DNA from 2 places in the Robinsoniella sp. genome. Region 2 is predicted to be linked to the other one. Evidence: riboswitches for the same ligand, from Rfam matches in the RefSeq annotation. Region 2 holds a riboswitch; the other holds the start of a gene.

Region 1 (20,402 bases), on a different contig from region 2:
TGAAGATACTCGCCTCCTTGTGGATGAGTGCTGTCATAAGAAGTGGAAAAAAAGGAACTCTCGGACAGTATGGCCTGCCGCCTGGATGGCGGCAGAAACCATAAAATCCCAGATCCTGACTTTGTAATAAAAAATAAATCTTTTCCCTTTTTCCATTTTCCATAGTTTATATTCTGAGGTCTCTTTGTATCTCCGTCTTTTCTGGAACCCTCCATCAGGGCAGTTCCGGATGCGCCTGTGAATATTATCTTTTCTGCTTTCTTCGAGTGTCTTTTCATTCCGTTTGTTTTTGCTGCAAACGCGGTTGTCTTAGCGGTATAAAGTCCTGTTATGATGGACAGGAAACAGATTATGATCAGGAAAGATTTGTTTTTTACCATGCAGTATGTCCCTTCTTAAGATTTATTTTCTGGATGCTCTCTTTCTCATTGTAGGATCCAGTATTTTTTTACGGATTCTAAGGCTCTCAGGTGTAATCTCCAGAAGTTCATCGGTATCAATAAACTCCAGCGCCTGTTCCAGACTCAGTACCCTAGGAGGTGTCAGTTTTAAGGAATCATCAGAACCTGATGCACGTGTATTGGTTAAATGTTTGCTCTTGCAGACATTTAATTCAATATCTTCCGCTTTCCCGTTCTGTCCGATTACCATTCCGGCATATACTTTTTCGCCGGCACCAATAAACAGGGTACCTCGCTCCTGGGCACTGAAAAGACCATAAGCTACGGATTCACCGGATTCAAAAGCGATTAGAGATCCTTGCTTACGATACTGGATATCACCTTTATATGGACCATATCCGTCATAAGTAGTATTTAAAATACCATTTCCTTTTGTATCTGTTAAAAATTCTCCGCGATAACCGATCAGTCCTCTCGCCGGGATTGAGAATTCCAGACGGGAATATCCGCCTCCGGCAATGCTCATACCCTGTAATTCGCCTTTACGCAGGCTCAGTTTCTGGATAACGGTTCCGGAAAATTCTTCCGGTACATCCACATAGGCAAGTTCCATAGGCTCCAATAATTTGCCCCGTTCATCTTTTTGGTAGAGTACTTCGGCTTTACTTACTGCAAATTCATATCCTTCGCGGCGCATATTTTCAATTAATACGGATAAATGAAGCTCGCCTCGACCGGATACTTTATAAGCTTCCGTAGTCTCTGTTTCCTCAACACGAAGGCTGACATCGGTATTCAATTCCCGGAACAGTCTGTCACGGAGATGTCTGGAGGTTACATATTTTCCTTCCTTGCCGGCAAGAGGACTGTCATTTACCATGAAATGCATAGCGATGGTCGGTTCGGAAATTTTCTGGAATGGGATAGCATCTACATCTTCCTGTGCACAAAGAGTATCTCCGATATGAAGATCAGCGATTCCGGAAAATAGCAACAATCGACCCAATCGTAGCAGATTGAACTTCCACTTTATTCAGTCCGTCAAACTCATATAATTTACTGATTTTAACTTTTTTCTGTTTTTCTGGCTCATGGTGGTTGACCAAAACCACTTCTTGGTTTACTTTTATAGTACCACGGTCTACTTTACCTACACCAATACGTCCTACATATTCATTGTAGTCGATGGTACTGATTAATACCTGGGTAGGAGCCTCCGGATCACCTTCCGGAGCAGGGATGTAGTCTAAAATAGTTTCAAATAAAGGAGTCATATCCTTTGCTTCATCCGTCATATCCAGAACTGCGTGTCCTGCTTTAGCAGAAGCGTAGACAAATGGGCAGTCTAACTGCTCATCGGAAGCATCCAGATCCATAAATAATTCCAGGATTTCATCGATAACTTCATTTGGCCTTGCTTCCGGACGGTCGATTTTATTGATACAGACAATAACCGGGAGATTTAACTCAAGAGCTTTGCGCAGAACAAATTTTGTCTGTGGCATAGAACCCTCAAAAGCGTCAACAACAAGAACAACACCATTAACCATTTTTAGCACACGTTCCACTTCGCCGCCGAAGTCAGCATGTCCTGGTGTATCAATGATGTTTATTTTTGTACCTTTGTAAAAAACGGCTGTATTCTTGGATAAAATCGTAATGCCGCGTTCACGCTCGATATCGTTGGAATCCATGACACGTTCTGCGACTTCCTGATTGGCGCGGAATACACCACTTTGTTTTAACAGCTCATCAACTAATGTGGTCTTACCATGGTCAACGTGGGCGATGATGGCAATGTTACGAATATCTTCTCTTTTCATAAAATGATTTTCCTTCTTTCCATATAATGAACAAAATATAACTCATACAGTTTATCATATTTTTCCCAGATTACAAGGGGTTTTGTCGATTTTAAGGGACATTCATTGAGAATTTTAAAAAAAATAATGAAATTTTAAAAATTAGTGGTTCTAAAAGTGAATTCAGCCGAATAGATATATTAATATACAAAATACGAAAAGAGATACTTCGTAAGAAGAAGGGAGAACTATTATTCATGACAGATAAGATTATTGAAAACAATCAGGTATCCATTATTGGAGAAATTGCATCAGGCTTTACTTTCAGCCACGAGGTGTTTGGGGAGGGATTCTACATGTTAGACGTGCTGGTCAAAAGACTCAGCGATTCCCTGGACAGAATACCGGTGATGATTTCAGAGAGACTGATTGACGTGACACAGGATTACCAGGGAGAATACATACAGATCACGGGGCAGTTCCGCTCCTACAACAGACATGAAGAAAAAAAGAACAGGCTGGTGTTGTCCGTATTTGCCAGAGAGGTCACTTTCGTAGAAGAAGAAAATGACAAGGTGAAGACAAATCAGATATTCCTGGATGGCTTTATCTGTAAGCCGCCGGTATATCGTAAGACTCCGCTTGGAAGAGAAATATCCGATATGCTGGTTGCAGTCAACCGCCCATATGGAAAATCGGACTATATTCCCTGCATTTGCTGGGGAAGAAATGCAAGGTTTACTTCCGGTTTCTCCGTAGGTGGACATGTGCAGGTATGGGGCCGTATACAAAGCAGAGAGTACATGAAAAAACTGGAGGGAGATATTACTGAAAAAAGAATTGCTTATGAAGTGTCGGTAAGCAAGTTGGAATATATGGAATAAGTGTTGCATTCTTTATTTAACTGTAGTAAAATAATAAAACTGATAATGTAGTTAGGTATATGGCGGTTTAACCACCAGTCAGTTAAGTGAGGTGCGCTATGGATAAAGGTTCAGTACATATATTTTGTGGTGAAGGCAAGGGCAAAACGACTGCAGCTATCGGTCAGGGGATCCGTGCTGCCAGCCAGGGCAAATCTGTGATTGTTATTCAGTTTCTGAAGGGCAGGATGGTGGAAGAGATCAGCTTCCTGAAGCGTCTGGAACCGGAGATTAAGCTGTTTCGGTTTGAAAAATCAGATGAATCTTTTGATAGTCTGAGCGCAGAAGAAAAGGAAGAAGAGACACAGAACATTCGCAATGGAATGAATTTTGCAAAAAAGGTCCTGGTAACAGAAGGGTGCGAAGTCCTGATTTTAGACGAAGTACTGGGACTGTTGGAATATGGAATTGTGACAATTGATGATATCCGCACTTTGATTGAGGCTAAGGATGATGAGACAGAGCTAATCATGACCGGGATCTGCAACGGGCAGGAACTCTGGGACTGTGTCGATGAAGTGACGCAGATGTCAACGATTCATAAATTAGAAAACAATTGTTGACAAGGATTTTTAATGATGCTATAGTTAGAATAACTGAATAAGTTAGATAGAGGTTGCGTGTTTCATCAGTATAAAGTTGGATATGTTCAGGCATAGAGGAAGATTTTAGAAAGGGAAAGACGCCGAAAGGTGCGGTACCTGTAATCGTATTCTTGGGCATATGGCGAATAGGCATATGACTGTCATCATATTTTTATGATGGGGAGCTATCCAAAGAGAATTTTTTACGTAATCTTTAGGGGCAGGCTCTTTAGCCTGGCCCTATTTTTTAAGGAGGAAAAGCACATGGCAATATTTACAGGCGCAGGTGTGGCAATTGTTACACCGATGAAAGAAAATGGAGACGTTAACTTTGAAAAATTAGGAGAGATTCTGGAAGATCAGATCGCAAATGGAACAGATGCAATTGTTATCTGCGGCACGACCGGTGAATCTGCTACTTTAACTCATGAAGAGCATTTAGAAACAATTAAATATACCATCGATAAAGTGGCTAAAAGAATTCCGGTAATAGCTGGTACGGGCTCAAACTGTACGGATACAGCAGTGTATTTATCAGTTGAAGCCGAGAAATACGGGGCTGACGGACTTCTTCTGGTATCACCATATTATAATAAAGCGACACAAAAGGGATTGATCAAACACTATACAACCATTGCAAATGCAGTTAAGATTCCGATTATTTTATACAACGTGCCAAGCCGTACCGGATGTAACATTTTACCGGAAACCGTAGCGGAACTGGTAAGTAACGTGGAAAATATCGTTGGTATCAAAGAAGCAAGCGGGAATATTTCCCAGATTGCAAAGCTGATGCAGCTTACGGATGGAAAAATTGATTTGTATTCCGGAAACGACGATCAGGTAGTTCCGCTCTTATCGTTAGGCGGTAAAGGAGTTATTTCCGTATTATCCAACATTGCACCTCAGCAGACACACGACATGGTGGAAAAGTTCCTTCAGGGTGATATTGAAGGCAGCCGTAAGATCCAGCTGGACGCATTGCCATTGATTAATGCACTGTTTAGTGAAGTGAATCCGATCCCTGTTAAAAAGGCTATGAATCTGATGGGGATGGCAGTAGGACCCCTTCGCGGACCGTTAACGGAGATGGAAGATGCCAATGCAGAAAAATTGGCAAAAGAAATGGTGGATTTCGGATTAAAACTGTCATAAGCACAATAAGGAGTAACGTATGATAAAGATAATAATGCATGGCTGTAATGGTAAAATGGGTCAGGTGATCAGCCAGATCGTAAAGGATGATCCCAATGCTCAGATTGCAGCCGGAATAGATATTGTAGACATCAGAGATAATGGATATCCGGTTTTTACAAATATCAGGGAATGTGACGTGCAGGCAGATGTTGTGATTGATTTTGCATCAGCCAAGGCTGAGGATGCACTCCTGGATTTTTGTAAGGAACGCAACCTTCCGGTGGTTGTCTGTACGACTGGTCTTTCAGAAGACCAGATTGCAAGAGTTAAGGAAACCAGCAAAGTGGTGGCGGTTCTAAAATCTGCAAACATGTCTCTTGGAGTAAATACCCTTTTGAAACTGCTGCAGGATGCTGCAAAGGTACTGGCGCCTGCCGGATTCGATATGGAAATCGTGGAGAAGCATCATAAACATAAAGTGGATGCTCCCAGCGGAACGGCACTTGCTATGGCCGACAGTATGAATGAAGCTTTGGGAAATCAGTATACCTACAAATTTGACAGAAGCCAGGAACGTAAAGAGCGGGATGCAAAAGAAATCGGTATTTCCGCTGTACGAGGAGGCAATATTGTAGGTGAACATGAGGTTTTTTTCGCAGGAACGGATGAAGTGATTGAGTTTAAGCATACGGCTTATTCCAAAGCGATATTTGCAAAAGGTGCTGTGGAGGCTGCTAAATTTCTGGCTGGCAAAGAACCGGGATTCTATGATATGAGCGATGTAATAGCAGCAAAATAAATGTAGTAATGATCTGAACCCCGTAGCAGTCTGCGGGGTTTTTAATCCCAGAGCCTTTTGTGGAGCCGTCAAAGCATAGCGTGTTACGTGACGCACAGCTGTCAGAAATCAATGTAAAACACGCTCTGTCAGACTGACCTTGTCGTACGGCCCTGGGGAATATAGGAGCAAGGGGGATAATTTTGTGGAACAGGATTATGAAATGAGATATTTAAAAAGTCTTGCTAAGCTCTATCCGACGATAGCAGCAGCTTCAACGGAAATTATTAACCTCCAGTCCATTTTGAACCTGCCAAAGGGAACGGAACATTTTTTGACAGACATTCATGGAGAATATGAACAGTTTCTTCATGTGCTGAAAAATGGCTCCGGGTCTGTCCGCAGGAAAATTGATGAAGAATTTGGTAATACCTTAAGTAGCCGGGATAAAAAAAGCCTGGCTACTTTAATTTATTATCCGAAGCTCAAATTGGAACTGGTGGAGAAGACGGAAGATAATCTGGAAGACTGGTATAAGATTACCCTGCACAGGCTGATACAGATCTGTAAGCGTGTGGCATCCAAATATACCAGATCAAAGGTACGTAAGGCATTGCCCAAGGACTTCTCCTATGTAATTGAGGAGCTGATTACGGAAAAAGAAGAGGTACAGGATAAAGAAGCCTACTATAATTCAATCCTGAATACGATTATTCGGATTGGAAGTGCAAAGGAAATGATAATTGCCCTGAGTAATCTCATTCAGCGGCTGGTTATTGACCATATTCATATTGTGGGAGACATATTCGACAGGGGGCCAGGACCTCATATCATTATGGACAGGCTGATGACCTATCATTCTGTGGATATCCAGTGGGGAAATCACGATGTCGTGTGGATGGGTGCGGCGGCTGGACATAAAGCCAGTATTGCAAATGTCATCCGTATAGCGGCGCGCTATGGGAATCTGGATATGCTGGAAGAAGGGTATGGAATCAATCTGATTCCCCTTGCAAACTTTGCCATGAACACTTACGGGAATGATAAGTGCAGCTGTTTTAAGATTAATTATGATAAGGAAGAATATAATACCAAGGATCTGGAATGGGACTGCAGAATGCAGAAGGCAATAGCGATTATTCAGTTCAAGCTGGAAAGCCAGGTTATCATGCGCCGCCCGGAATTTGAGATGGAAGACAGGCTTTTGCTGGATAAGATTGATTATGAAGCGGGTACGATTCAACTGGAAGGCAAGGTTTATCCATTATCTGATACGAATTTCCCAACGGTAGACCCTAAGAATCCTTATGAACTCTCGGCTGCGGAAAAAGAGGTTATGGACCGCCTGCAATCTGCCTTTATGAAATGTGAAAAGCTCCAAAAGCATGTGAGATTCTTGTTTTCCCATGGAAGTTTATATAAAATCTTCAATTCCAATCTGCTATATCACGGATGCATGCCGCTAAACGAAGACGGCAGCTTTAAAAAGGTAAAGGTTTTTGGAACGGAATACAGCGGAAAAGCGCTTTATGATATTTTAGAGATTTATGCAAGAAAGGGTTATTATTCCATATTGGATAAAGAGGAACGGGAAAAGGGGCAGGATATTCTCTGGTATATCTGGAGCAATGGGAATTCTCCTGTTTTCGGAAAAGATAAAATGACCACCTTTGAACGTTATCTGATTAAGGACAAAGAAACCCATCATGAAGAAAAAAATCCGTATTACCGCTATATTGAGAAAGAAGAGACGGTCAACCGCATTCTGGAAGAGTTCGGACTGGATATGAACCAGTCACATATAATTAATGGGCATATGCCGGTGCAGCTTTCCAAGGGAGAGACACCTGTGAAATGCAATGGCAAGCTGTTGATTATTGACGGAGGATTTTCCAAGGCATACCAGAAGGTGACCGGAATTGCAGGTTATACCCTGGTCTATAATTCTTATGGACTTCGTCTGGTAGCACATGATCCATTTACTTCTATGGAGGATGCGATTGCAAAAGAGACAGATATACATTCTGAGAGTATGGTCGTAGAGCAGATGATGCGGCGCAGGCTGGTTGCGGATACGGATATTGGTAAAGAACTGCAGCAGACGATCAAGGAACTGGAAAGCCTGCTGTCAGCATACCGGCATGGAATTATTACAGAAAAGATTTAGAATTGCCGGTTTTGACAAAATGGAGCTTCGCTTTTAGGCGTAAGCTCCATTTTTTATTTGTAGTGTTGTTAATAATTAAGTAAAACGCTTTCTCTATTTTATCTGTGATTTTGTACAGAAAATATTGATGTATACTCGTTATTATGATAAAAATAACATATAAAACAGAGCAAATGAGTTGATTTAAATGGAGACTAGTGAAAACAGTTTCCCAAAAGGAGGTAAATCATGAAAAGAGGGTTAAGTGTAATTTTATGTGCTGCTATGGTATCAGGTATATTGGCAGGATGCAGTTCCGTCAACAGTAATACGAGTGAACAGCAAAATGTGAATACGGACAATAAGGAAAGTACGGAGAACGGGGTAAGCTCAGAGAATAAGGCAGGAACAGAGAATGAAGAAAGTACGGAGAATAAGGTAGGAACAGAGAATGCGGAAAGTACAGAAAATAAGGAAAATACAGAAAAAATGGAATCCTCCAGCGTGAAAATCTGGCACGACGGGGATGAGGCTATCATGAAGACAATTCAGGATACCGTCAATAAAACCCTGGAAAAGGATCAGATAAACGTAGCATTTGAAAAGAAAACAGGATTGACGGATCAGATCAAGTTATATGGCAACGATGCTGAAAATGGACCGGATATGTATCTGTATGCACATGATTCTCTGGGAACTTTTGTTGAAATGGGAGTTCTGGCGCCTATTACGGATGTGATTGGTGAAGAAGAACTGCAGAATCTTCTGCCAATGACGGTGGACGCCGGTGTGTATAAAGAAAAGCAGTATCTTCTGCCCGTTTATTTTGAAACACTTCTGCTGATGTACAATAAGGATCTGTGGCAGGGAGAGATCCCGGATACTACGGAGGGGATTTATGACTACATGAAAGCAAATACAGATACGGCAAATGGTACTTATGCATTAGTGAACCAACATTCTACCGCGTATAATGTTTCTCCGTTCATCAATGGGTTTGGCGGTTATATCATCAATGAAAAAGGGGAACCGGGATTAAATGTCAAAGAGACGAAAGAAGCAATTTCCTATCATAAAAAGTTTGCGGACCTGGAAGCGGATGGAGATTATAATACGGTGACGACACTATTTAATGATAAAAAAGCGGCAGCGATTATTGGCGGACCCTGGCTGGTTTCCGGAATCAAAGATGCAGGAATTAATTTAGGCATCAAGTCGTTATCGGATATCAAATTGCCAAATGGAAAAGCGCTGGCACCTTATGCCGGGATTCAGGGGGTAGGCGTCATGGCACATGCGGTCAATGATAAGAAAGATGTGATACAAAAAGTCCTGACGGCAATGCTGGATGTGAATCTGGGGATTGCTTTAGCGAAGGATTCTAACTGCGCGCCTGCTAACGAAAAGGCTTATGATGATCCTGATGTAGCGGGCAATGAAATGATTGCGGCGATGAAAAAGACGGCTCAGACTGCACAGCCCATGCCGAATATTCCGGAGATGAGCGTAATGTGGGGACCGGCAGAATCGCTTCTGGCAGCAGTAAATAAGTCTGGCGAAGATGTAGACCAGGCAGCAGATCAATACCAAAAAGAAGCGGAGTCCGCTATTTCTGATATGAAATAAATGCAGAGTGGGCAGTGATGTCCACTCTCTTCAAACATGTTCTAAAAAAGGAGTCAGAGATGAATAAAAAGAGAAAATTACTGCCGTGGCTGTACTGTACTCCGGCAGTAATCTTAATTGGAGCCATTGTCATCTTTCCAATTTTATATACCGGTTATATATCCCTCACCAATATGAATCTGTATCATTGGTTTGATTTTAAATTTATAGGCTTAAAAAACTATGAGCGGGCATTGCTGAAAATTGATTCCGGATTTCTGTCCGCTCTTTTTACTACTATAATCTGGACTGTCCTGAATATGGTCATACAGGTTGGCGTGGCTTATCTCATCGCCCTGGGATTAAATGTGAAGGGCTTAAAGTTAAGCAGATTCTATAAAACGCTTTTGATGTTCCACTGGGCAATGCCGGCATATGTTTCCATCCTTTTATGGCGGGTGGGGATGTTTAATACAGAGTTCGGGTTATTTAATAAGGTACTGTCAGCTCTGGGGATGCCGAAAGTGGAATTCCTTTCCCAAAATGTTCCGGCATTTATGTCCAGCATGGTTCTGAACCTGTGGATGGCACTGCCGTTTATGATAATGATGATTGATGGGGCGCTGCAGAGTATTGATCAGAGCTATTATGAAAGCGCAAAGTTAGACGGTGCGGGGCCGTTTAAACGAAATATTTATATCACGATTCCGGTATTAAAACCAATTATGGCACCTGCTGTAATTATGACCACCTTTACTACCTTTAAGCAGTTCGATATCATCTATCTGCTGACCAAGCAAAAAGGCTCATTATCCGGTGCAACACTGGATACCATTATAACTTATGCCCATGAAAATGCTTTTGTTTCCAATAATTATGGGCTTTCTTCCGCTGTATCAATCATTATATTTGGATTTATCATACTGTTTTCATTTTTTACAAATCGTGGATTGAAGGAGGAACTATAATGGGCAGACGTAAAATAAAAAATTTACTTGGATTAACCGTCCTGAATCTGGTTTTTATCGTTTTGTGCTTAATCGGGCTTATTCCAATTCTATATGCCCTGTCTCTTTCCTTTAGTAATGGTTCTTCGGCACTTTCTTCGGGACAGTTTTTTATCCCTCAGGAGTTTACCTGGGAGAACTATCGCTCAATATTGGTAAATGAGCCGTTTTTACTGTGGCTGAAGAATTCGGTTGTACTAAGTGTGGGAACAATGATTTTAGCAATGGGAACGGCGGTAACGGCATCCTACTCCTTTTCCCGGTTCCGTTATAAAGGAAGAAAACAGATCTTACGGCTGCTTTTACTGTTGAATGCTTTTCCCCAGATTCTTTCCATGTTTGCAATTTTCCGACTGTTTAAGACGTTCCATCTGCTGAATTCTAATATCGGTCTTGTCATTATTTATGCAGGATCCATGTGCATTTTTGCTATCTGGAATATGAAAGGGTACTTTGATACCATACCGGTGGAGATTGAAGAGGCATCTAAGATTGATGGCGCCAGTAATTTTCAGTTACTGTACCGGATTGTACTGCCATTGGCAAGACCCGCTATAATTGTGACTGCGGTAATGGTTTTAATTTTCGTGTGGAATGAATATCTCTTTGCTACCACATTTATGATGAATGCGGATCATTATACCCTGGCAGGCGGATTGTATCAGCTGCAGTCAAGTGATTACAGCAGAAGCTGGCCTTTGTTTTCGGCGGCAGCTATTCTTGTATCTATTCCAATTTTAGTCGTTTTCTTCTGTATACAAAAATATATGATATCCGGGTTGACAGCCGGAGGTGTGAAAGGTTAGGTGGTTCAAATGGAGAAAAGTGCAATTTTACATATCCCCCAGTCTGAATACGCATTTGTAAGAAGCGGGAATGTCCTGACAATCAGGCTGAGGGCAAAAGCAGGGGACTTAACGGGGTGCTCCCTTTACTATGCAGACCGGGCAGACATGCATACACCGGTGGAGTTTGCATATCTGCCCATGAGAATGGTTCTCAGGGATGCACTTCATGATTATTATGAAGTGACATTTCAAAGCCCATATGAGAGAGTTTGTTATTATTTCAAATTGGAAAAACAAATGGAGTGGATCTATTATTACGGGGACCGTTTTACCAGGGAATTAGCCGATCTGGATATCCATGGGCAGATTGTGGAAGGGCGCAGTGAGTATTACCAATATCCCTATATGCTGCGTCAGGAAGAACAACAGATCCCGGAATGGTTTCAAAACGCAGTGGTTTATAATATTTTCCCGGACAGCTTTGCTAATGAAAAAGAAAATTTGAAAATACAAAGCCATGATATTCTTACGGAAAGCGGAAACAGAAGTAAAAACAGGCTGGGGGGAACCATCAAAGGTATCCTGATGAATTTGGACTATATACAGGATATGGGATTTAACTGCATTTATCTGAATCCTATTTTCGCAGCAGGCGAGTATCATAAATATGATATCTGGGATTACTATCATGTAGATCCCTGCCTGGGTACGGACGAAGAATTTGGCTGTCTTGCGGAAGAAGTGCACAGACGTGGCATGCATTTGATTATAGATGGTGTGTTTAACCACTGCAGCTGGCATTTTTTTGCCTTTGAGGATGTGGTGCGAAATGGAGAAAACTCCGTATATAAAGATTGGTTTTATGATTTGGAAATTCCGGTTGTACGCCCGGAAGATGAAGAGTTGCCAAACTATGCCTGCTTTGCATATGAGAAAAAAATGCCTAAGCTCAATACAGCTAATAAGGAAGTACAGCAGTATTTTGCAGATGTAAGCCGCTATTGGATAGAAAAATATCACATAGACGGGTGGCGGCTGGATGTGGCAAATGAGGTATCCAAAGAATTTTGGCGTCATTTTCGACAGGCAGCAAGAGCCATAAATCCGGAAATAGTCCTGATTGGCGAAGTATGGGAAAATGCCCGGGTATGGCTAAAAGGCGATATGTTTGACTCTGTTATGAATTATAAATTCCGGGGGCTTTGCCGCGACTTTTTTGCATTGGGAAAGATGGATGGCGAAACCTTTGCTTCTTCTATGGCAAAGATGTATTACCGTTATCCGGATCATGTATCGGACTGCCAGCTGAATCTCCTTGACAGCCATGATGTGCCGCGTTTCCTTTCGTTGTGCGGCGGTGATCTAAAGAAATGGAAGCTGGCATTCCTGGTATTGGCATTTTATCCCGGAATACCAAGTTTATTTTATGGAGATGAAAAAGGAATTGAAGGAATTAAGGAGTTTGCATATCGAAGTCCTATGAAGTGGGAGGAAAGGAATGAGACAGCTGCATTTGTAAAAGAAGTCATGAAGATCAGAAAGAAGTATGTTAAAAGCGGCATGAAAGGAAGACTATATGTGCCGGAGAACCAGAAGAACCTGCTGATACTAGAGCGAAGAGATAAAAATGATGTAATAGAGATTCAAATGAATACTGGGGTAGATTTATGTGGAATGGATTTGAGTGGGATGGATTTGAGTGGGATGGATTTATGCGGTATGGAAGAGAAGGAAGAAAGCACAGTTCTGTACGGGGAAGGGATATCAGAGGAAAGCATTGGGGCTTCCGGCTTTGTGATCATATACCGAAAGGAAACTTCTGAGTAATCAGGTAATAAATACGGCAGCGTGGAATCCACGCTGCCATTTATAAACCAATAGTCTGATCCCAAATAACAAACAGTTTTTTTAAAATTACCAGTTTATTTCTACATTCCCCTCATTTGCAGGAACCGTATATGTGTGATTGTTTCCGTTCTGCCAGGTTACCTTGCCATTGCTGTCTTTACGGATAGCTTTAAACTCAATGGTTTGCCCTACTGGAAGGTAAGCGGTCAATGTCCAGGTGGGATAGTTGGGGCAGGTTGCAGGTCCGGCTGCCAGATTCGTATTCCAATTACCCAGTTCCGGCGTATTGCCGGCAATATAAATATTTTCACCCCAGGCTGTGGCCGCGTTGTGTATGGTAAAGGTAACTTTTGACAACTGGGAAGAGGCTGGATCCGGGGCGTAAATTTTGGACTGGTTTCCGTTTAACGTAATGGTTACTTTCCTATCACTGCTGACAGCTATGCGGTCGTTTTCATCCAGCGTGTTCACCAACACGGTACCTGGTGCCAGGGTGCTCTCAGCACGGACCGACATCGTGACAGTTTCTGCGCCCTCTGCATTGCGAAAAGCGCAGATCAGTTCCTGGCCTTCATTTTCACCGCTGTCTATTCTTCTGGAAAATGCATAGAAATGAGTGGATGTCCACATTTCACGCTGAGTTCCATCCTGAAGAGCCGGATACTGTCTGCGCAGGCTGTTTAAGCGGGCGATGAGCTGATAGGTGTCGGTGTCAGTGTTGAAATAATCGTTGATTACATTGCCGTCAGCGTCTTTTGTCACCATGGACCATCGGTTCCAGGTATCCGCAATGCCATCAATCAGCTGTCCATTTGCATTTCCGCGGTTTTGTTCCGTTCCCTGGAATACGACCGGTATACCCCGGGCGGTAAACAGGAAGGTCAGGGCATTTTGCAGTTTGCTTATATCCCCTCCGGCTTCCGTTAAGAAGCGGTTTCTGTCATGGTTATCAATAAAAGTTACCATGTCGTTTGCATGGGTGCCGTATAAATAATCCTGGTCAAAGATGGACTGCAGAGATATTTCGGAGGTGTTGTTGAAGTTCTGTCCCTTTGCAAAATCATTGACAATAGCTTGGAACAGAGGAAAATCCAACATACCGGTTTCTCCGTTATCACCAACCCAGTCCTTGATGAAATTTACATCCATATCAAAATTTTCACCGAAAGTGGCCACATTTAACAGGTTCTGAAGTTCGTTAATATCGGAAGGATACATACATTTAGCCGCATCCACACGTGCCGCATCCGCTCCGGTTTCATCAAACCAGTTTTTGATAGAACCAAACATAGCGGCTTTTGCATCCGGGTTGTGATAGTCGATGTCATCCAGGCCGCCCAGATCATGGTCTTCCAGCATCTGCGTACTTTCCGGGGTATGGGGCAGTTCTTTTGAAAAATCAATATCCCCAAGATTGTGGTACCAGCTTATGTTGTCAAAAGGAGCCGCGGGTTTTAGCTGGGTACCCTCTTTTAAACCGGTATCGGTAAGATAATGGGCATCGCTTCCGGTTCCCTGAAGATAATCTCCCACATGGTTTGGCACAATATCGAAAATTACTTTGATATCATTCTGATGACAGAGATCTACCAGTTCTTTCAGCTTTGCTTTACTGGCATCCGGATCTTCCGTACCGAAATACCGGCTTGCCCTGTTGGGATCAAATACATTGTAGCCGTGATAGGCGGTCGGCCACTGTTTGCCGGATGCATCCGGCACGCCCCAAAGCTGTGGATCTGAAACCGGGGAAATCCAAATGGCGGTGTAGCCCATCCCTTTTATGTAGGGTATTTTTTCTATAATACCCTGCCAGTCACCGCCATGCATATACCGGAAATCATCCTGGCTGTTTTCGGTATAACGAAAGGCTTCACCGGCTGCATTATTCCCTGAGTCACCGTCATAGAAACGGTCTACCATAATCTGATAGATGGATTCCCCCCTGAGGGATGTGGCGGCATAGGCATTCGCGGGCAACAATGTGACCGAAAGCAATATCATACATAAGAAACAAAATAGATAACGGCGCAGTTTTTTCATTTTACTTAATTTCATACTCTTCCTCCTTAAATGGGAAAACGATTTACTTGTTTGAAACTGAAAATAAAACAAATTGCTTAATCAACTCTTACATATCATGATATATATGTGAAATTATACTATATATTTTGTAATGATCAATATGATAATAGGTAAAATGATTGAATAAATTAGGAAAGCGCTTTAATATATAGATAAGATTGAGCACAGGAGGTGCATTTATGAAAATAACAATAAAAGATGTTGCAAGAGAGGCCGGTGTTTCCATTTCAACGGTTTCCAAAGTAATCAATGATGCTCCCACGATTTCGGATGCCACAAAAGACCGTGTGAAGGAGATCATGGAAAGACTGCATTACCATCCAAATTCCCAGGCAAGTAATTTTGCAAGGCAAAAAACAAACAATATCATATTCCTTACTAAGTTAGAGCCGGGCATTGCGTTCTCCAATCCCCACATGTTCGAAATAATGTGCGGGGTTCAGAAGATACTTGGAGCTAAGTCCTATAATATGAGCTTTACAGGAGCTGTCAGTAAAGAAGAAGCACTTTCCATTGCAAAAGACGCCATAGCCAGAAAACGTGCTGATGGAATTGTGGTTCACGGTTCCGCCACATCAAAAGAACTGGCGGAATTACTGGTAATTGAAGCATTTCCTCACATATTAATTGGAAAACCCAGGTTTAGAAGTGCGGTGTGCTGGATTGATATCAATAACTGCATCTCAGGAGAAATGGCGGCAACTCATCTGGCTGAGTATGGTTATACCAAAATTGCATTTGTGGGTGGGAGAAAAGAAGACGAGATCTCCACAGACAGACTGCTGGGCTTTACTTCAGCCATGAGAGATAATGGTCTTGGCGTGCCGGAGCATTTTATCAAACACGGAACCTATACCAAGGAAAGCGGTTATCTTCTTACATTGGAATTATTGGATGCACCCGAGAGACCGGAAGCGATTATCTGCGAAAATGACAAGATTGCTTATGGTGTCATGCGGGCGCTGGATGAGCAGAAAGTTCTGGTGCCGGGGCAGATGTCCGTCATTTCCTTTGATGATTTCCCTTTATCCCATATGATCGAGCCGCCTATGACGGTAGTGGATATTGATGTATACGACATGGGGATTCAGGCGGGGAAACTTTTGCTCCAGAAAATCAGACACCCGCTGCTTCAGGTTCAGTATTATACGACCCTTCCCAAATTGGTAGTCCGGGAAACCACATGCAGGAAAAAGATATTCTAAAAATTTGATAAAAATTTATCAATACCCTCTTCACAAATGAAAATTTTCATGTTATAGTATCAATAACAGTTATTGATATCAAATGAATTTATAAGCATACATTAAAGGAGGATATTTTCATGTCAAATTGTAGTTCCTGTTTCAGCTGCAACACCTGCAAAAGTGCAGACAAACCTTTGGAGGCTTTTATTAAGACATTACCTATGGAGACATCTCATCACAGGGTTGAATCCCAGTCTACAAAATGCGGTTTTGGACTGCAGGGCGTCTGTTGCCGTCTCTGTGCCAACGGACCCTGCAGAATTACACCGAAATCTCCAAGAGGTATCTGTGGTGCAGATGCGGATACCATTGTTACCAGGAATTTCTTAAGGGCTGTGGCAGCAGGAAGCGGATGTTATATCCATGTTGTGGAAAATACGGCGCTGAATCTTAAGAATACAGCTCTTGCAAAGGGTAAGATCCGTTCAGAAGCTTCCCTTCGGAATTTAGCTGAAGTACTTGGTATCGAAGGTGAAGATGTATATGATCTGGCAGTAAACGTTGCCGATGCAGTATTGGCTGATCTCTACAAACCGGAATATGTACAGATGGAATTAATTGAGAAACTGGCTTACAGCAAACGCCTTGACGCATGGAAAGCACTTGGAATTATGCCGGGCGGATCCAAGTCAGAAGTATTCTCAGGTGTAGTAAAATGTTCCACGAACCTGAATTCCGATCCTATGGATATGCTGGTTCACTGCCTGAAGCTGGGAGTTTCCACCGGTGTATATGGTCTGATGCTTACAAATCTGTTAAATGATATCCTGTTAGGGGAACCGGAAATTCGTTTTGCACCGGTGGGACTTAACGTAATTGACACGGATTATATCAATATTATGATTACCGGACACCAGCACTCCATGTTTACATATATCCAGGACCGTCTGATTGAAGAAGACGTAGTGGCGAAAGCGAAAGCAGTCGGCGCAAAAGGATTTAAACTGGTTGGCTGTACCTGCGTAGGCCAGGATCTTCAGCTTCGTGGTGCACATTATACAGAGATATTTGACGGCCATGCAGGCAATAACTATACAAGTGAAGCAATTCTGGCTACCGGAGGAATTGATGCGGTTCTTTCTGAATTCAACTGTACCCTGCCTGGCATTGAACCTATTTGTGAAGAACTTCAGATTAAGCAGATCTGTATTGATGATGTGGCGAAGAAGAGAAATGCAGAGCTGATTCCATTTAAATTTGAGAGCAGGGTAGAAGACGGGGACCGTATCATCGATGAAATTATTGCGGGATACGTTGCACGCCGCGGCAGCGTGGAAATGAATCTCCTTCCGGAACACGGAAATAAAAATACATTAACCGGCGTCAGCGAAATTTCCCTGAAAAAATTCCTGGGTGATTCCTGGAAGCCATTAATTGACTTAATTGTATCCGGAAAGATCAAAGGTGTGGCTGGCGTTGTAGGATGTTCCAGTGTTGCTTACGGACATGATACTTTAACGGTAGAGCTTACCAAAGAGCTGATTAAAAGAGATATTATTGTCCTTAGTGCTGGATGTTCTTCAGGCGGTATTGAGAACTGCGGACTGATGACACCGGAAGCAGCAGAGCTTGCAGGACCGAACTTAAAAGAAGTATGTAAATCCCTTGGAATTCCTCCGGTATTGAACTTTGGTCCATGCCTTGCTATCGGCAGACTGGAAATGGTGGCAACGGAGCTTGCAAAAGAAATCGGCATTGATATTCCACAGCTTCCACTGGTTTTATCTGCAGCACAGTGGCTGGAAGAGCAGGCGCTTGCAGACGGATGCTTTGGTCTTGCTCTGGGACTGCCCCTTCACCTTGGAGTACCTCCTTTCGTGACCGGAAGTTCACTGGTAACAAAAGTCCTGACAGAAGATATGAAAGCACTGACAGGCGGTCAGGTTATTATTGATGGAGATGCGAAATCATCCGCTGATACTTTGGAGAAAATCATAGAAGAAAAGAGAAGTGCTCTTAATATCTAGAAAGGTGGCGCCTTATGAAACGTATATTTGTAGACGCATCTAAATGTGACGGATGCAAGAACTGCAGCATTGCCTGTATGAATGCCCACCGTAAGACATCTGGTACCATCTATGACCTGTGCCTGACGGACCCGGAAAATGAATCCCGGAACTATATCTATAATGATGGAAAGGGCGGCTATACTCCGGTGTTCTGCCGCCACTGCGATGAGCCGGACTGTGTTGGTGCCTGCATGAGCGGAGCATTGGTGAAAAATCTGAAGACCGGGTTGGTGGATTACGACAGGGATAAATGTGCAGCATGTTATATGTGTGTAATGAACTGTAAATTCGGGGTGCCAAAGCCCGATTATTCTAGAACCTATATGATTAAATGTGATTTCTGTCAGGATAAAGCAGAAGGCCCGTCTTGTGTGGCAGCCTGTCCAAAGCAGGCAATCTTTGTAAAGGAGGTGTAACATATGGAGAGATTTGTAATCGTCGGAGCTGGTGCCGCAGGAATCAAAGCGGCAGAGCGTATCCGAAAAATGGAAGATGATGCGGAAATTACAATGATTTCCATTGATGACCAGGTTCATTCCCGCTGTATGCTGCACAAAGTCCTGGGCAAAGAGCGGACAGAAAAAGGAATTAATTTTGTTCCGGAGAATTTTTTTGAAGTAAACAAAATCCGTTTTATTGATACGGAAGCAGTAACCCAGGTGGATACAAAGAAGCAGGAAATAACGCTGTCCTGTGGAGCATTTGTACCATACGATAAGCTGCTTCTGGCAACCGGATCCTCTTATGTGGTACCGCCGATTCCTCATTTTCGGGAGGCAGATAATGTTTTTGGTTTCCGGGATTTAAGTGACGCAAGGGCAATAAAGGATGCCCTTGATACTTACGGGAAAAATGTATTTATTGTAGGTTCGGGATTGGTTGGACTGGATGCGGCGTCAGCATTGACCCACCTGGGAGCCAAGGTTACCATAGCAGAAATGGCTGACCGTGTAATGCCCCTTCAGACAGATGCTTATGCGGCAAGTGTCTATCAGGCGGCATTTGAAAAGGCGGGATGCAGCTTTAAACTTGGGGTTTCTGCAAATGATTCCGTGGTAGATGACAATGGAAATATCATAGCGGTTCAGCTGTCAAATGGTGAAAGTATCCCCTGTGATTTTATCATTGTGGCAGCAGGAGTCCGCCCAAAGGTGGATTTTCTAAAGGACAGCGGCATTGAAATAGAACGGGGAATCGGGGTAAATGAATTTTTACAAACGAATATTCCAAATGTCTATGCAGCAGGTGATGTGACAGGATTATCCGGTGTATGGCCGGATGCCATGGAGCAGGGAAAAACGGCAGCAATGAATATGTGCGGCGCAGTTCTGGAATATGAGAAACCGTATCCGTTCAAAAATACCAGTAATTTCTATGGAATAACAATGCTGTCCGTGGGTAAACTGGATGATAAAGAAGAAGGCGTTAAGATCTTTACCCAAAAGGGAAAAGGCAGCTATAAGAAAGCCTTTATTAAGGACGGAAAACTTCAGAGCATTCTGATCCAGGGAGATATTTCCAATACCGGTATCTATTTATACCTGATTCGGAAACAGATTCCCCTGGGAGATTTGTCAGAAAAGGTATTTAATTTGTCTTTTGCAGATTTTTATGGGTATAATGAAAATACCGGCGCGTACGAATTTGCTGGATAAATTTTAAAAATATGTTATAATACAGTTTATAGTTTTCAAAAGACTTACATTATTTAAAGGAGGTGAAACAACATGAAAAAATATATTTGCGAACCATGCGGATATGAATATGATCCCGAAATTGGTGATCCAGATGGCGGAATTGCTCCTGGAACAGCATTTGAAGATATTCCAGAAGACTGGGTTTGCCCAATCTGTGGTATGGGAAAAGATGTTTTCGTAGAAGCTGAATAATTTTATTTACAAAAGGTTACTTAGATATGCAAATACCCGCGTATGCTTCATCGCTGCCGGGGAAAGAAAAAGCTGCCACGCAGTACGGAGAAATAGAAAAATGCTCCGTTTCTGATGGCAGCTTTTTCTTAAGATAATCTAAATAAGTGATACAAT
Region 2 (5,720 bases):
TGATAGTCCTTGTAAAATAAGAATTTTGCAAGGGCTTATTTTTTTTGCTTTAGTTTTCGTATTAATATTTCGCTACTACATAATTTTCAAGTCCAGATAATTCATTCTATAAGATTTCTCTCATCTTGTTTAGTATAAAATCTTGTTTAGTATAAAAAATTCTTTGTTTATTCTAAATTATGATTAACCATGTTCTTAACCATCCACTTTGCCACCAATGTTTTGTAATTTGATATAATCCAATATGCTAAAAGAAAACATAAGAAGGAAAGCCTATAATGGAAAGGATATTTAGTTATGACAATAAAGACATCTGAAAAGTGGAAATCAAAAACTTTATTATTTTTAATCAGCCAATGCATTACATTATTTGGATCATCACTTGTGCAATTTGCAATTATCTGGTATGTAACTTTCGAGACATCCTCAGGTATCTGGATGACCGTTTTAACGTTGTGTTCTTATTTGCCACAAATGTTAATTTCTTTTTTTGCAGGAGTATGGACTGACCGTTTTAACCGTAAAATGCTAATTAATATTGCGGATGCCGTTATAGCGTTAGCCAGCTTATTTCTTGCACTATTTGTTTTGTCAGGTAATCAGGAGAAATATATATTAATTGGGATTGTCGTTGTGTCTGTCATACGATCGTTAGGCGCTGGGGTGCAGACTCCTGCAGTAAATGCAATGCTGCCACAATTGGTACCAGAAGATAAGCTCATGAAAATTAACGGAATTAACAGCAGTGTGCAATCAATGGTACAATTTGCAGCTCCGTTAGCAGCAGGAACAATTCTTGAATTGGGGAGCATTGATGGTATTCTGTTTATTGATGTAGGCACAGCAATGATTGGTATTTTTGTATTGTGTCTGCTAAAAATTCCAGAACATAATGAAGTAGGAATACAACGGAACAGTTCACTTATAGGTGATGTAAAAGCCGGAATTTCTTATATTATCAGGAATAAATTTATAGGAAGAACATTAATGATTTACGGTTTTTTTATCTTCTTAAGCGTACCATCCGGCTTTTTAACAGCACTTATGATAGAGAGATTGTTTGGGGCGAGTTATTTATATTTGTCGCTCAACGAAATGGCAGGATTTGCAGGAATGATGTTGGGAGGATTATTTATCGGTGTATGGGGAGGCTTTAAAAATCGCTGTAAATCCTTAGCATTCGGAGTTTTGTTCTATGGAGGATTCGCAGTGTGTCTGGGGTTATCGAAAGCATTCTTACTATTTACAGCGTTTATGTTTTTGATTAGTTTTTCGATTCCTTTTGTTCAGTCAGCATCTATGACTATTCTACAGGAAAAAGTAGAACAGGAAATGCAGGGAAGGGTATTCAGCTTCATGAATATCATGTTTTGCGGATGTATGCCATTAGGTATGGCTGTATTTGGTCCTCTTGCTGATTTAATTCCCATTGATTCTATGATGATTACTACAGGAAGTGTATTATTTATTTTTGCAATTCTGATATTTTTATCAAAAAGGTATTATCAACAGGGAATGTATATTGAAAAAAACCAGTAACAATGATACTATTAGAGAAATATAATTCGAACAAAGTTCTCAAATGATAAAAGATTATGTATCAAAAATATTTTTTAGTCATAGTTAGTTCTTTTTTGTAGGTTATTTATATTTAGAAATTGAAATTTAGTTTGTTATTATATTGGCTAACAAGTTGACACAATAGTTAATGATTGGAGAAGTGATGATGCGTATTGATCGCAGTTTTATAAATGAATATAGCCGAAGTATTAGATGGGTTGATCCGGAAATAAATGTGGCAGTTCCTGATAGGAATCCAATATTAGCTGTTCATGATCAGCAGGCGAAGTTGCTAAAGTATAGTGATTGTAATTTATAAGAAAATATAGGCAGAGTCATATACTCTTCTAGGAGAATACCATGATGGAATATATCCTTACCAGGAAACAAGCCCGATTATTCATACTGCTGAAACAGGGACTGATCGGCAATTATAAATTTAGCGGAAAGACAGGCATTCTGGAGTTTATTCGTCAGGCGGGGTGTATACAATTTGACCCGATTGATGTCTGCGGTAAAAATGCTGAATTAGTTTTATTGTCAAGAATTAAAGGGTTTGAAAAGCAGATGCTCTATGACTTGCTTTATTCAGAGCGTAGATTGGTGGATTATTTTGATAAGAATCTCTCTATATTTTTAGTTGAAGATTGGCCGTATTTTGCAAGGGAACGGCAGTATCATCAGTGTTTTGAACGGAGTAATGATGAAATATCAAAAGTATGTGAATTGATTAAACAGAAGATTGCAGAATTAGGGGCTGTTTGCTCAGCTGATTTAAATATGAATGAAAAAGTAGCCTGGTATTGGAGCGATACGAAGTTATCCAGAGCTGCGTTGGAACATATGTATTTTACTGGAGAACTGGCGATTCAATTTAAAAAAGGTAACATGAAATATTATAATTTAATCGAAAAATGTATTCCAATGAATATTTTATCGAGGCCGGATCCTTATACGAATGATTCGGAACATCAAAAATGGCGTGTTCTGAGACGGATACATGCTATTGGTTTACTTTGGAACCGGGCTTCAGATGCATGGCTTGGGATTGAACATTTAAAGTCAAAGGATAGAATGCAGATTTTTTCAGAGCTTTTAGAGGAAGAATGTATAATTGAGATCAGTGTAGATGATCTCGCAGAACCTCTATATTGCAGTGCAATGGATGAACACCTAATTACATATGTATTGAAGAATCCCCGGTTGAAAAAGAGATGTGAGTTCATGGCACCATTAGATAATATGCTCTGGGACAGAAAGCTTCTGAGAGAGTTGTTTGGTTTTGAATATAAGTGGGAAATATATACGCCTCAATCGGAGCGGAAATTTGGACATTATGTGTTGCCGATTCTGTATGGGGACCGTTTTGTGGGCAGGATCGAGGTAATCTATGACAAAAAGAAAAAAGAAGCAGATGTGAAAAATATATGGTATGAAGATGGGGTACGGTTAACGGCATCTATGTCAGCTGCAATAGAGAATGCGGTGAATCAGTTATCAGATTTTAACAAGAAAGAGATTGTATACTGCAGCAATGAATAACAAAAAAAGAGAAGAAAAGCAGGAAGAAGAGTATGAAAAAAAGAAAAGTTTTGAATATGATAGTATTGGTTTTATTTATGGCTGCGATATTGGTCAGCCTGATTGTGAATTTCGCAGTGGAACGGAAGCTGACATGGGCATGGTTTGTCGTTGGGGGATGTATAGTGGGATACTTGTCTGTGTGGGCATTGCTGTTGAGCGGTAAAAACCGGATTATGAAATTGTTGATCGTATGGAGTGTCACGTTAATTCCTTATTTGTATCTGATCGAGATTTGTTCCAATCTGTATCTGGAGAATCCTGAAAAATGGGCGGGGTCTTTTGGAGTGCCGGTCAGTATTTGCTGGCTTTTGGCTCTTTGGGTATTGTTTTTCATCCGGAAGTTTACGCATGCTAATGCTTGGCTTATGCTGGGGATCGGGACTTTATTATTTTTTGTGGCGGAGCGATTTACTAATGAGATGGTGGACAAACTGGCAGGCAGTAATGATTCCTGGAGGTTGTCAGAAGAATTTCCCATCATTTACTTTGCGGTAGCAGCTTGTTTTTTGATTATTGGGATTGTGACTGCTATTTGGAGATATAGCAGGAAGAATGCGTAAGAATGTCTGATTTTATAAGAAACCCTTTGCTTTTTGTGGAAAAAATGTTAGAATAGAAGCATATTACGAGACGAGAAATAAAATGAAATGATAGAGGTGCGGTATTCATCAGTATTCCGGGACAAATGGCAGGACAGCCGCTCTGGAAGAAAGGGAAAATCGCCGAAGAGTTATATTCCGGTCCGTGGAATTAGCTCTGGGACGCAGTAGAATATGCTGCGGACTGTCACTGACATGTGGAGCGCTATCTGAAATGGTATTGGTAAATCTGACCTTAAAATGACCATGAATGTATGTCCCCACGGAGACTGTCATTCATGGTTTTTTCTTGGAGGGAAAGAGAGGATTTACAAATGAGGATTACAAAACGAAGATTGTTGATGAGTATCAGCATGGTACTGATATTTACGGCATTGCTTCCCTTGACGGCTCTGGCTGCAGAAGAAGGGGCAGCAGAACCAGCCATGTATGCTACTTTTTGGGCACTGGTCCCACCTGTGGTAGCGATTGTTCTGGCACTGATCACAAAGGAAGTGTACAGTTCACTATTTTTGGGGATTTTGGTTGGAGGATTGTTCTATTCCGGATTTGGATTTGAAGGGACTGTGACACACATTTTTAATAATGGATTTATCAAGGTGTTATCGGATCCCTATAATGTGGGAATTTTGGTATTCCTGGTTATTCTGGGATGTATGGTCAGTCTGATGAACCGGGCAGGAGGTTCAGCTGCCTTTGGACGATGGGCGAGTAAACGAATTAAGACGAGAGTTGGTGCCCAGCTTGCAACTATTGTACTGGGAGTTTTGATTTTTATTGATGATTATTTTAACTGCCTGACCGTAGGAAGCGTTATGCGGCCGGTTACCGACCAGCATCAGGTGTCCAGGGCTAAGCTTGCATATTTGATTGATGCTACGGCGGCGCCGGTTTGTATCATTGCACCTATTTCATCCTGGGCAGCTGCAGTTACCGGATTTGTGGAAGGTGAGGATGGTTTTTCTATTTTTATCAGAGCAATTCCCTATAACTTTTATGCGCTGCTGACAATTGTTATGATGGTGGGACTTGTGCTGATGAAGGTAGATTTTGGGTCTATGGCGGTGCATGAAAAAAATGCACGGGAAGGTGATCTATTTTCTGCAGGTGACAAGATTGGAAATTTTGATGAAGATGATATTTCTAACCCACATGGTAGTGTGATGGATTTGCTGATTCCCATTTTATCTTTAATTGTCTGTTGTGTGATTGGAATGATTTATACAGGCGGGTTTTTTGAGGGGAAAGATTTTATTACTGCATTTTCCAATAGTGATGCTTCTGTGGGACTTGCACTGGGCAGCTTTTTTGGTATGGTGATTACGATTATTTTATATGGCATTCGTAAAGTACTGAAATTCAATGATTGTATGGCTTGCCTGCCGGATGGATTCAAAGCGATGGTACCTGCTATTTTAATTCTTACCTTTGCCTGGACGTTAAAATCCATGACTGACAGCCTGGGGGCAGCAGATTTTGTGGCAGAGGCTATGAAACAGTGTGCAGGAGATTTGATGAAGTTTCTGCCGGCGATTATTTTCCTGGTTGGTTGCGGGCTGGCTTTTGCAACCGGTACTTCCTGGGGGACATTTGGAATATTAATTCCAATTGTTGTTGCGGTATTTGAAAAATCAAATCCGGAACTGATGATTATCTCAATTTCTGCATGTATGGCGGGGGCTGTTTGCGGAGATCACTGTTCTCCGATCTCGGATACTACGATAATGGCATCAGCTGGAGCGAGGTGCAATCATGTTAATCATGTGACGACACAGCTGCCCTATGCAGTTACAGCAGCGGCTGTATCCTTCCTGACATATATATTAGCGGGATTTGTACAAAGTGCCTGGATTGCCCTTCCTTTTGGTATTGTGCTTATGCTTGGCGTTTTGTTTTTTGCCAGGTTGGTATCAAGGAATTAAGTGTAGGAGCAGAGAGGCATTTAGTTCAGAAGTAATCATTCATATTGAGAAAGAA

Evidence for each region. A riboswitch is a leader RNA that binds a small molecule or an ion and turns the genes downstream of it on or off. The one in region 2 is predicted to bind lysine.
Region 1: another riboswitch for lysine. It lies ahead of dapA (4-hydroxy-tetrahydrodipicolinate synthase); the one in region 2 lies ahead of ACH2DQ_RS04775 (Na+/H+ antiporter NhaC family protein).

What each region holds. Positions count from the first base shown of each region.
Region 1 covers NZ_JAWYAJ010000545.1:9,409-29,810, reverse strand. Annotated here, with positions in the region: partial or broken gene ACH2DQ_RS27195 (hypothetical protein) at 1-380, opposite strand, end outside; partial or broken gene typA (translational GTPase TypA) at 403-2,224, opposite strand; gene ACH2DQ_RS27185 (single-stranded DNA-binding protein) at 2,461-3,087, shown strand; gene ACH2DQ_RS27180 (cob(I)yrinic acid a,c-diamide adenosyltransferase) at 3,186-3,689, shown strand; lysine riboswitch at 3,729-3,906, shown strand; gene dapA (4-hydroxy-tetrahydrodipicolinate synthase) at 3,975-4,865, shown strand; gene dapB (4-hydroxy-tetrahydrodipicolinate reductase) at 4,885-5,646, shown strand; gene ACH2DQ_RS27165 (fructose-1,6-bisphosphatase) at 5,849-7,792, shown strand; gene ACH2DQ_RS27160 (extracellular solute-binding protein) at 8,021-9,397, shown strand; gene ACH2DQ_RS27155 (carbohydrate ABC transporter permease) at 9,457-10,344, shown strand; gene ACH2DQ_RS27150 (sugar ABC transporter permease) at 10,344-11,189, shown strand; gene ACH2DQ_RS27145 (glycoside hydrolase family 13 protein) at 11,199-12,998, shown strand; gene ACH2DQ_RS27140 (alpha-amylase family glycosyl hydrolase) at 13,086-15,074, opposite strand; gene ACH2DQ_RS27135 (LacI family DNA-binding transcriptional regulator) at 15,281-16,306, shown strand; gene cooS (anaerobic carbon-monoxide dehydrogenase catalytic subunit) at 16,426-18,315, shown strand; gene ACH2DQ_RS27125 (4Fe-4S dicluster domain-containing protein) at 18,330-18,773, shown strand; gene ACH2DQ_RS27120 (NAD(P)/FAD-dependent oxidoreductase) at 18,777-20,012, shown strand; gene rd (rubredoxin) at 20,085-20,246, shown strand.
Region 2 covers NZ_JAWYAJ010000095.1:256-5,975, forward strand. Annotated here, with positions in the region: gene ACH2DQ_RS04760 (MFS transporter) at 298-1,539, shown strand; gene ACH2DQ_RS04765 (winged helix-turn-helix domain-containing protein) at 1,921-3,102, shown strand; gene ACH2DQ_RS04770 (hypothetical protein) at 3,135-3,704, shown strand; lysine riboswitch at 3,788-3,959, shown strand; gene ACH2DQ_RS04775 (Na+/H+ antiporter NhaC family protein) at 4,058-5,665, shown strand.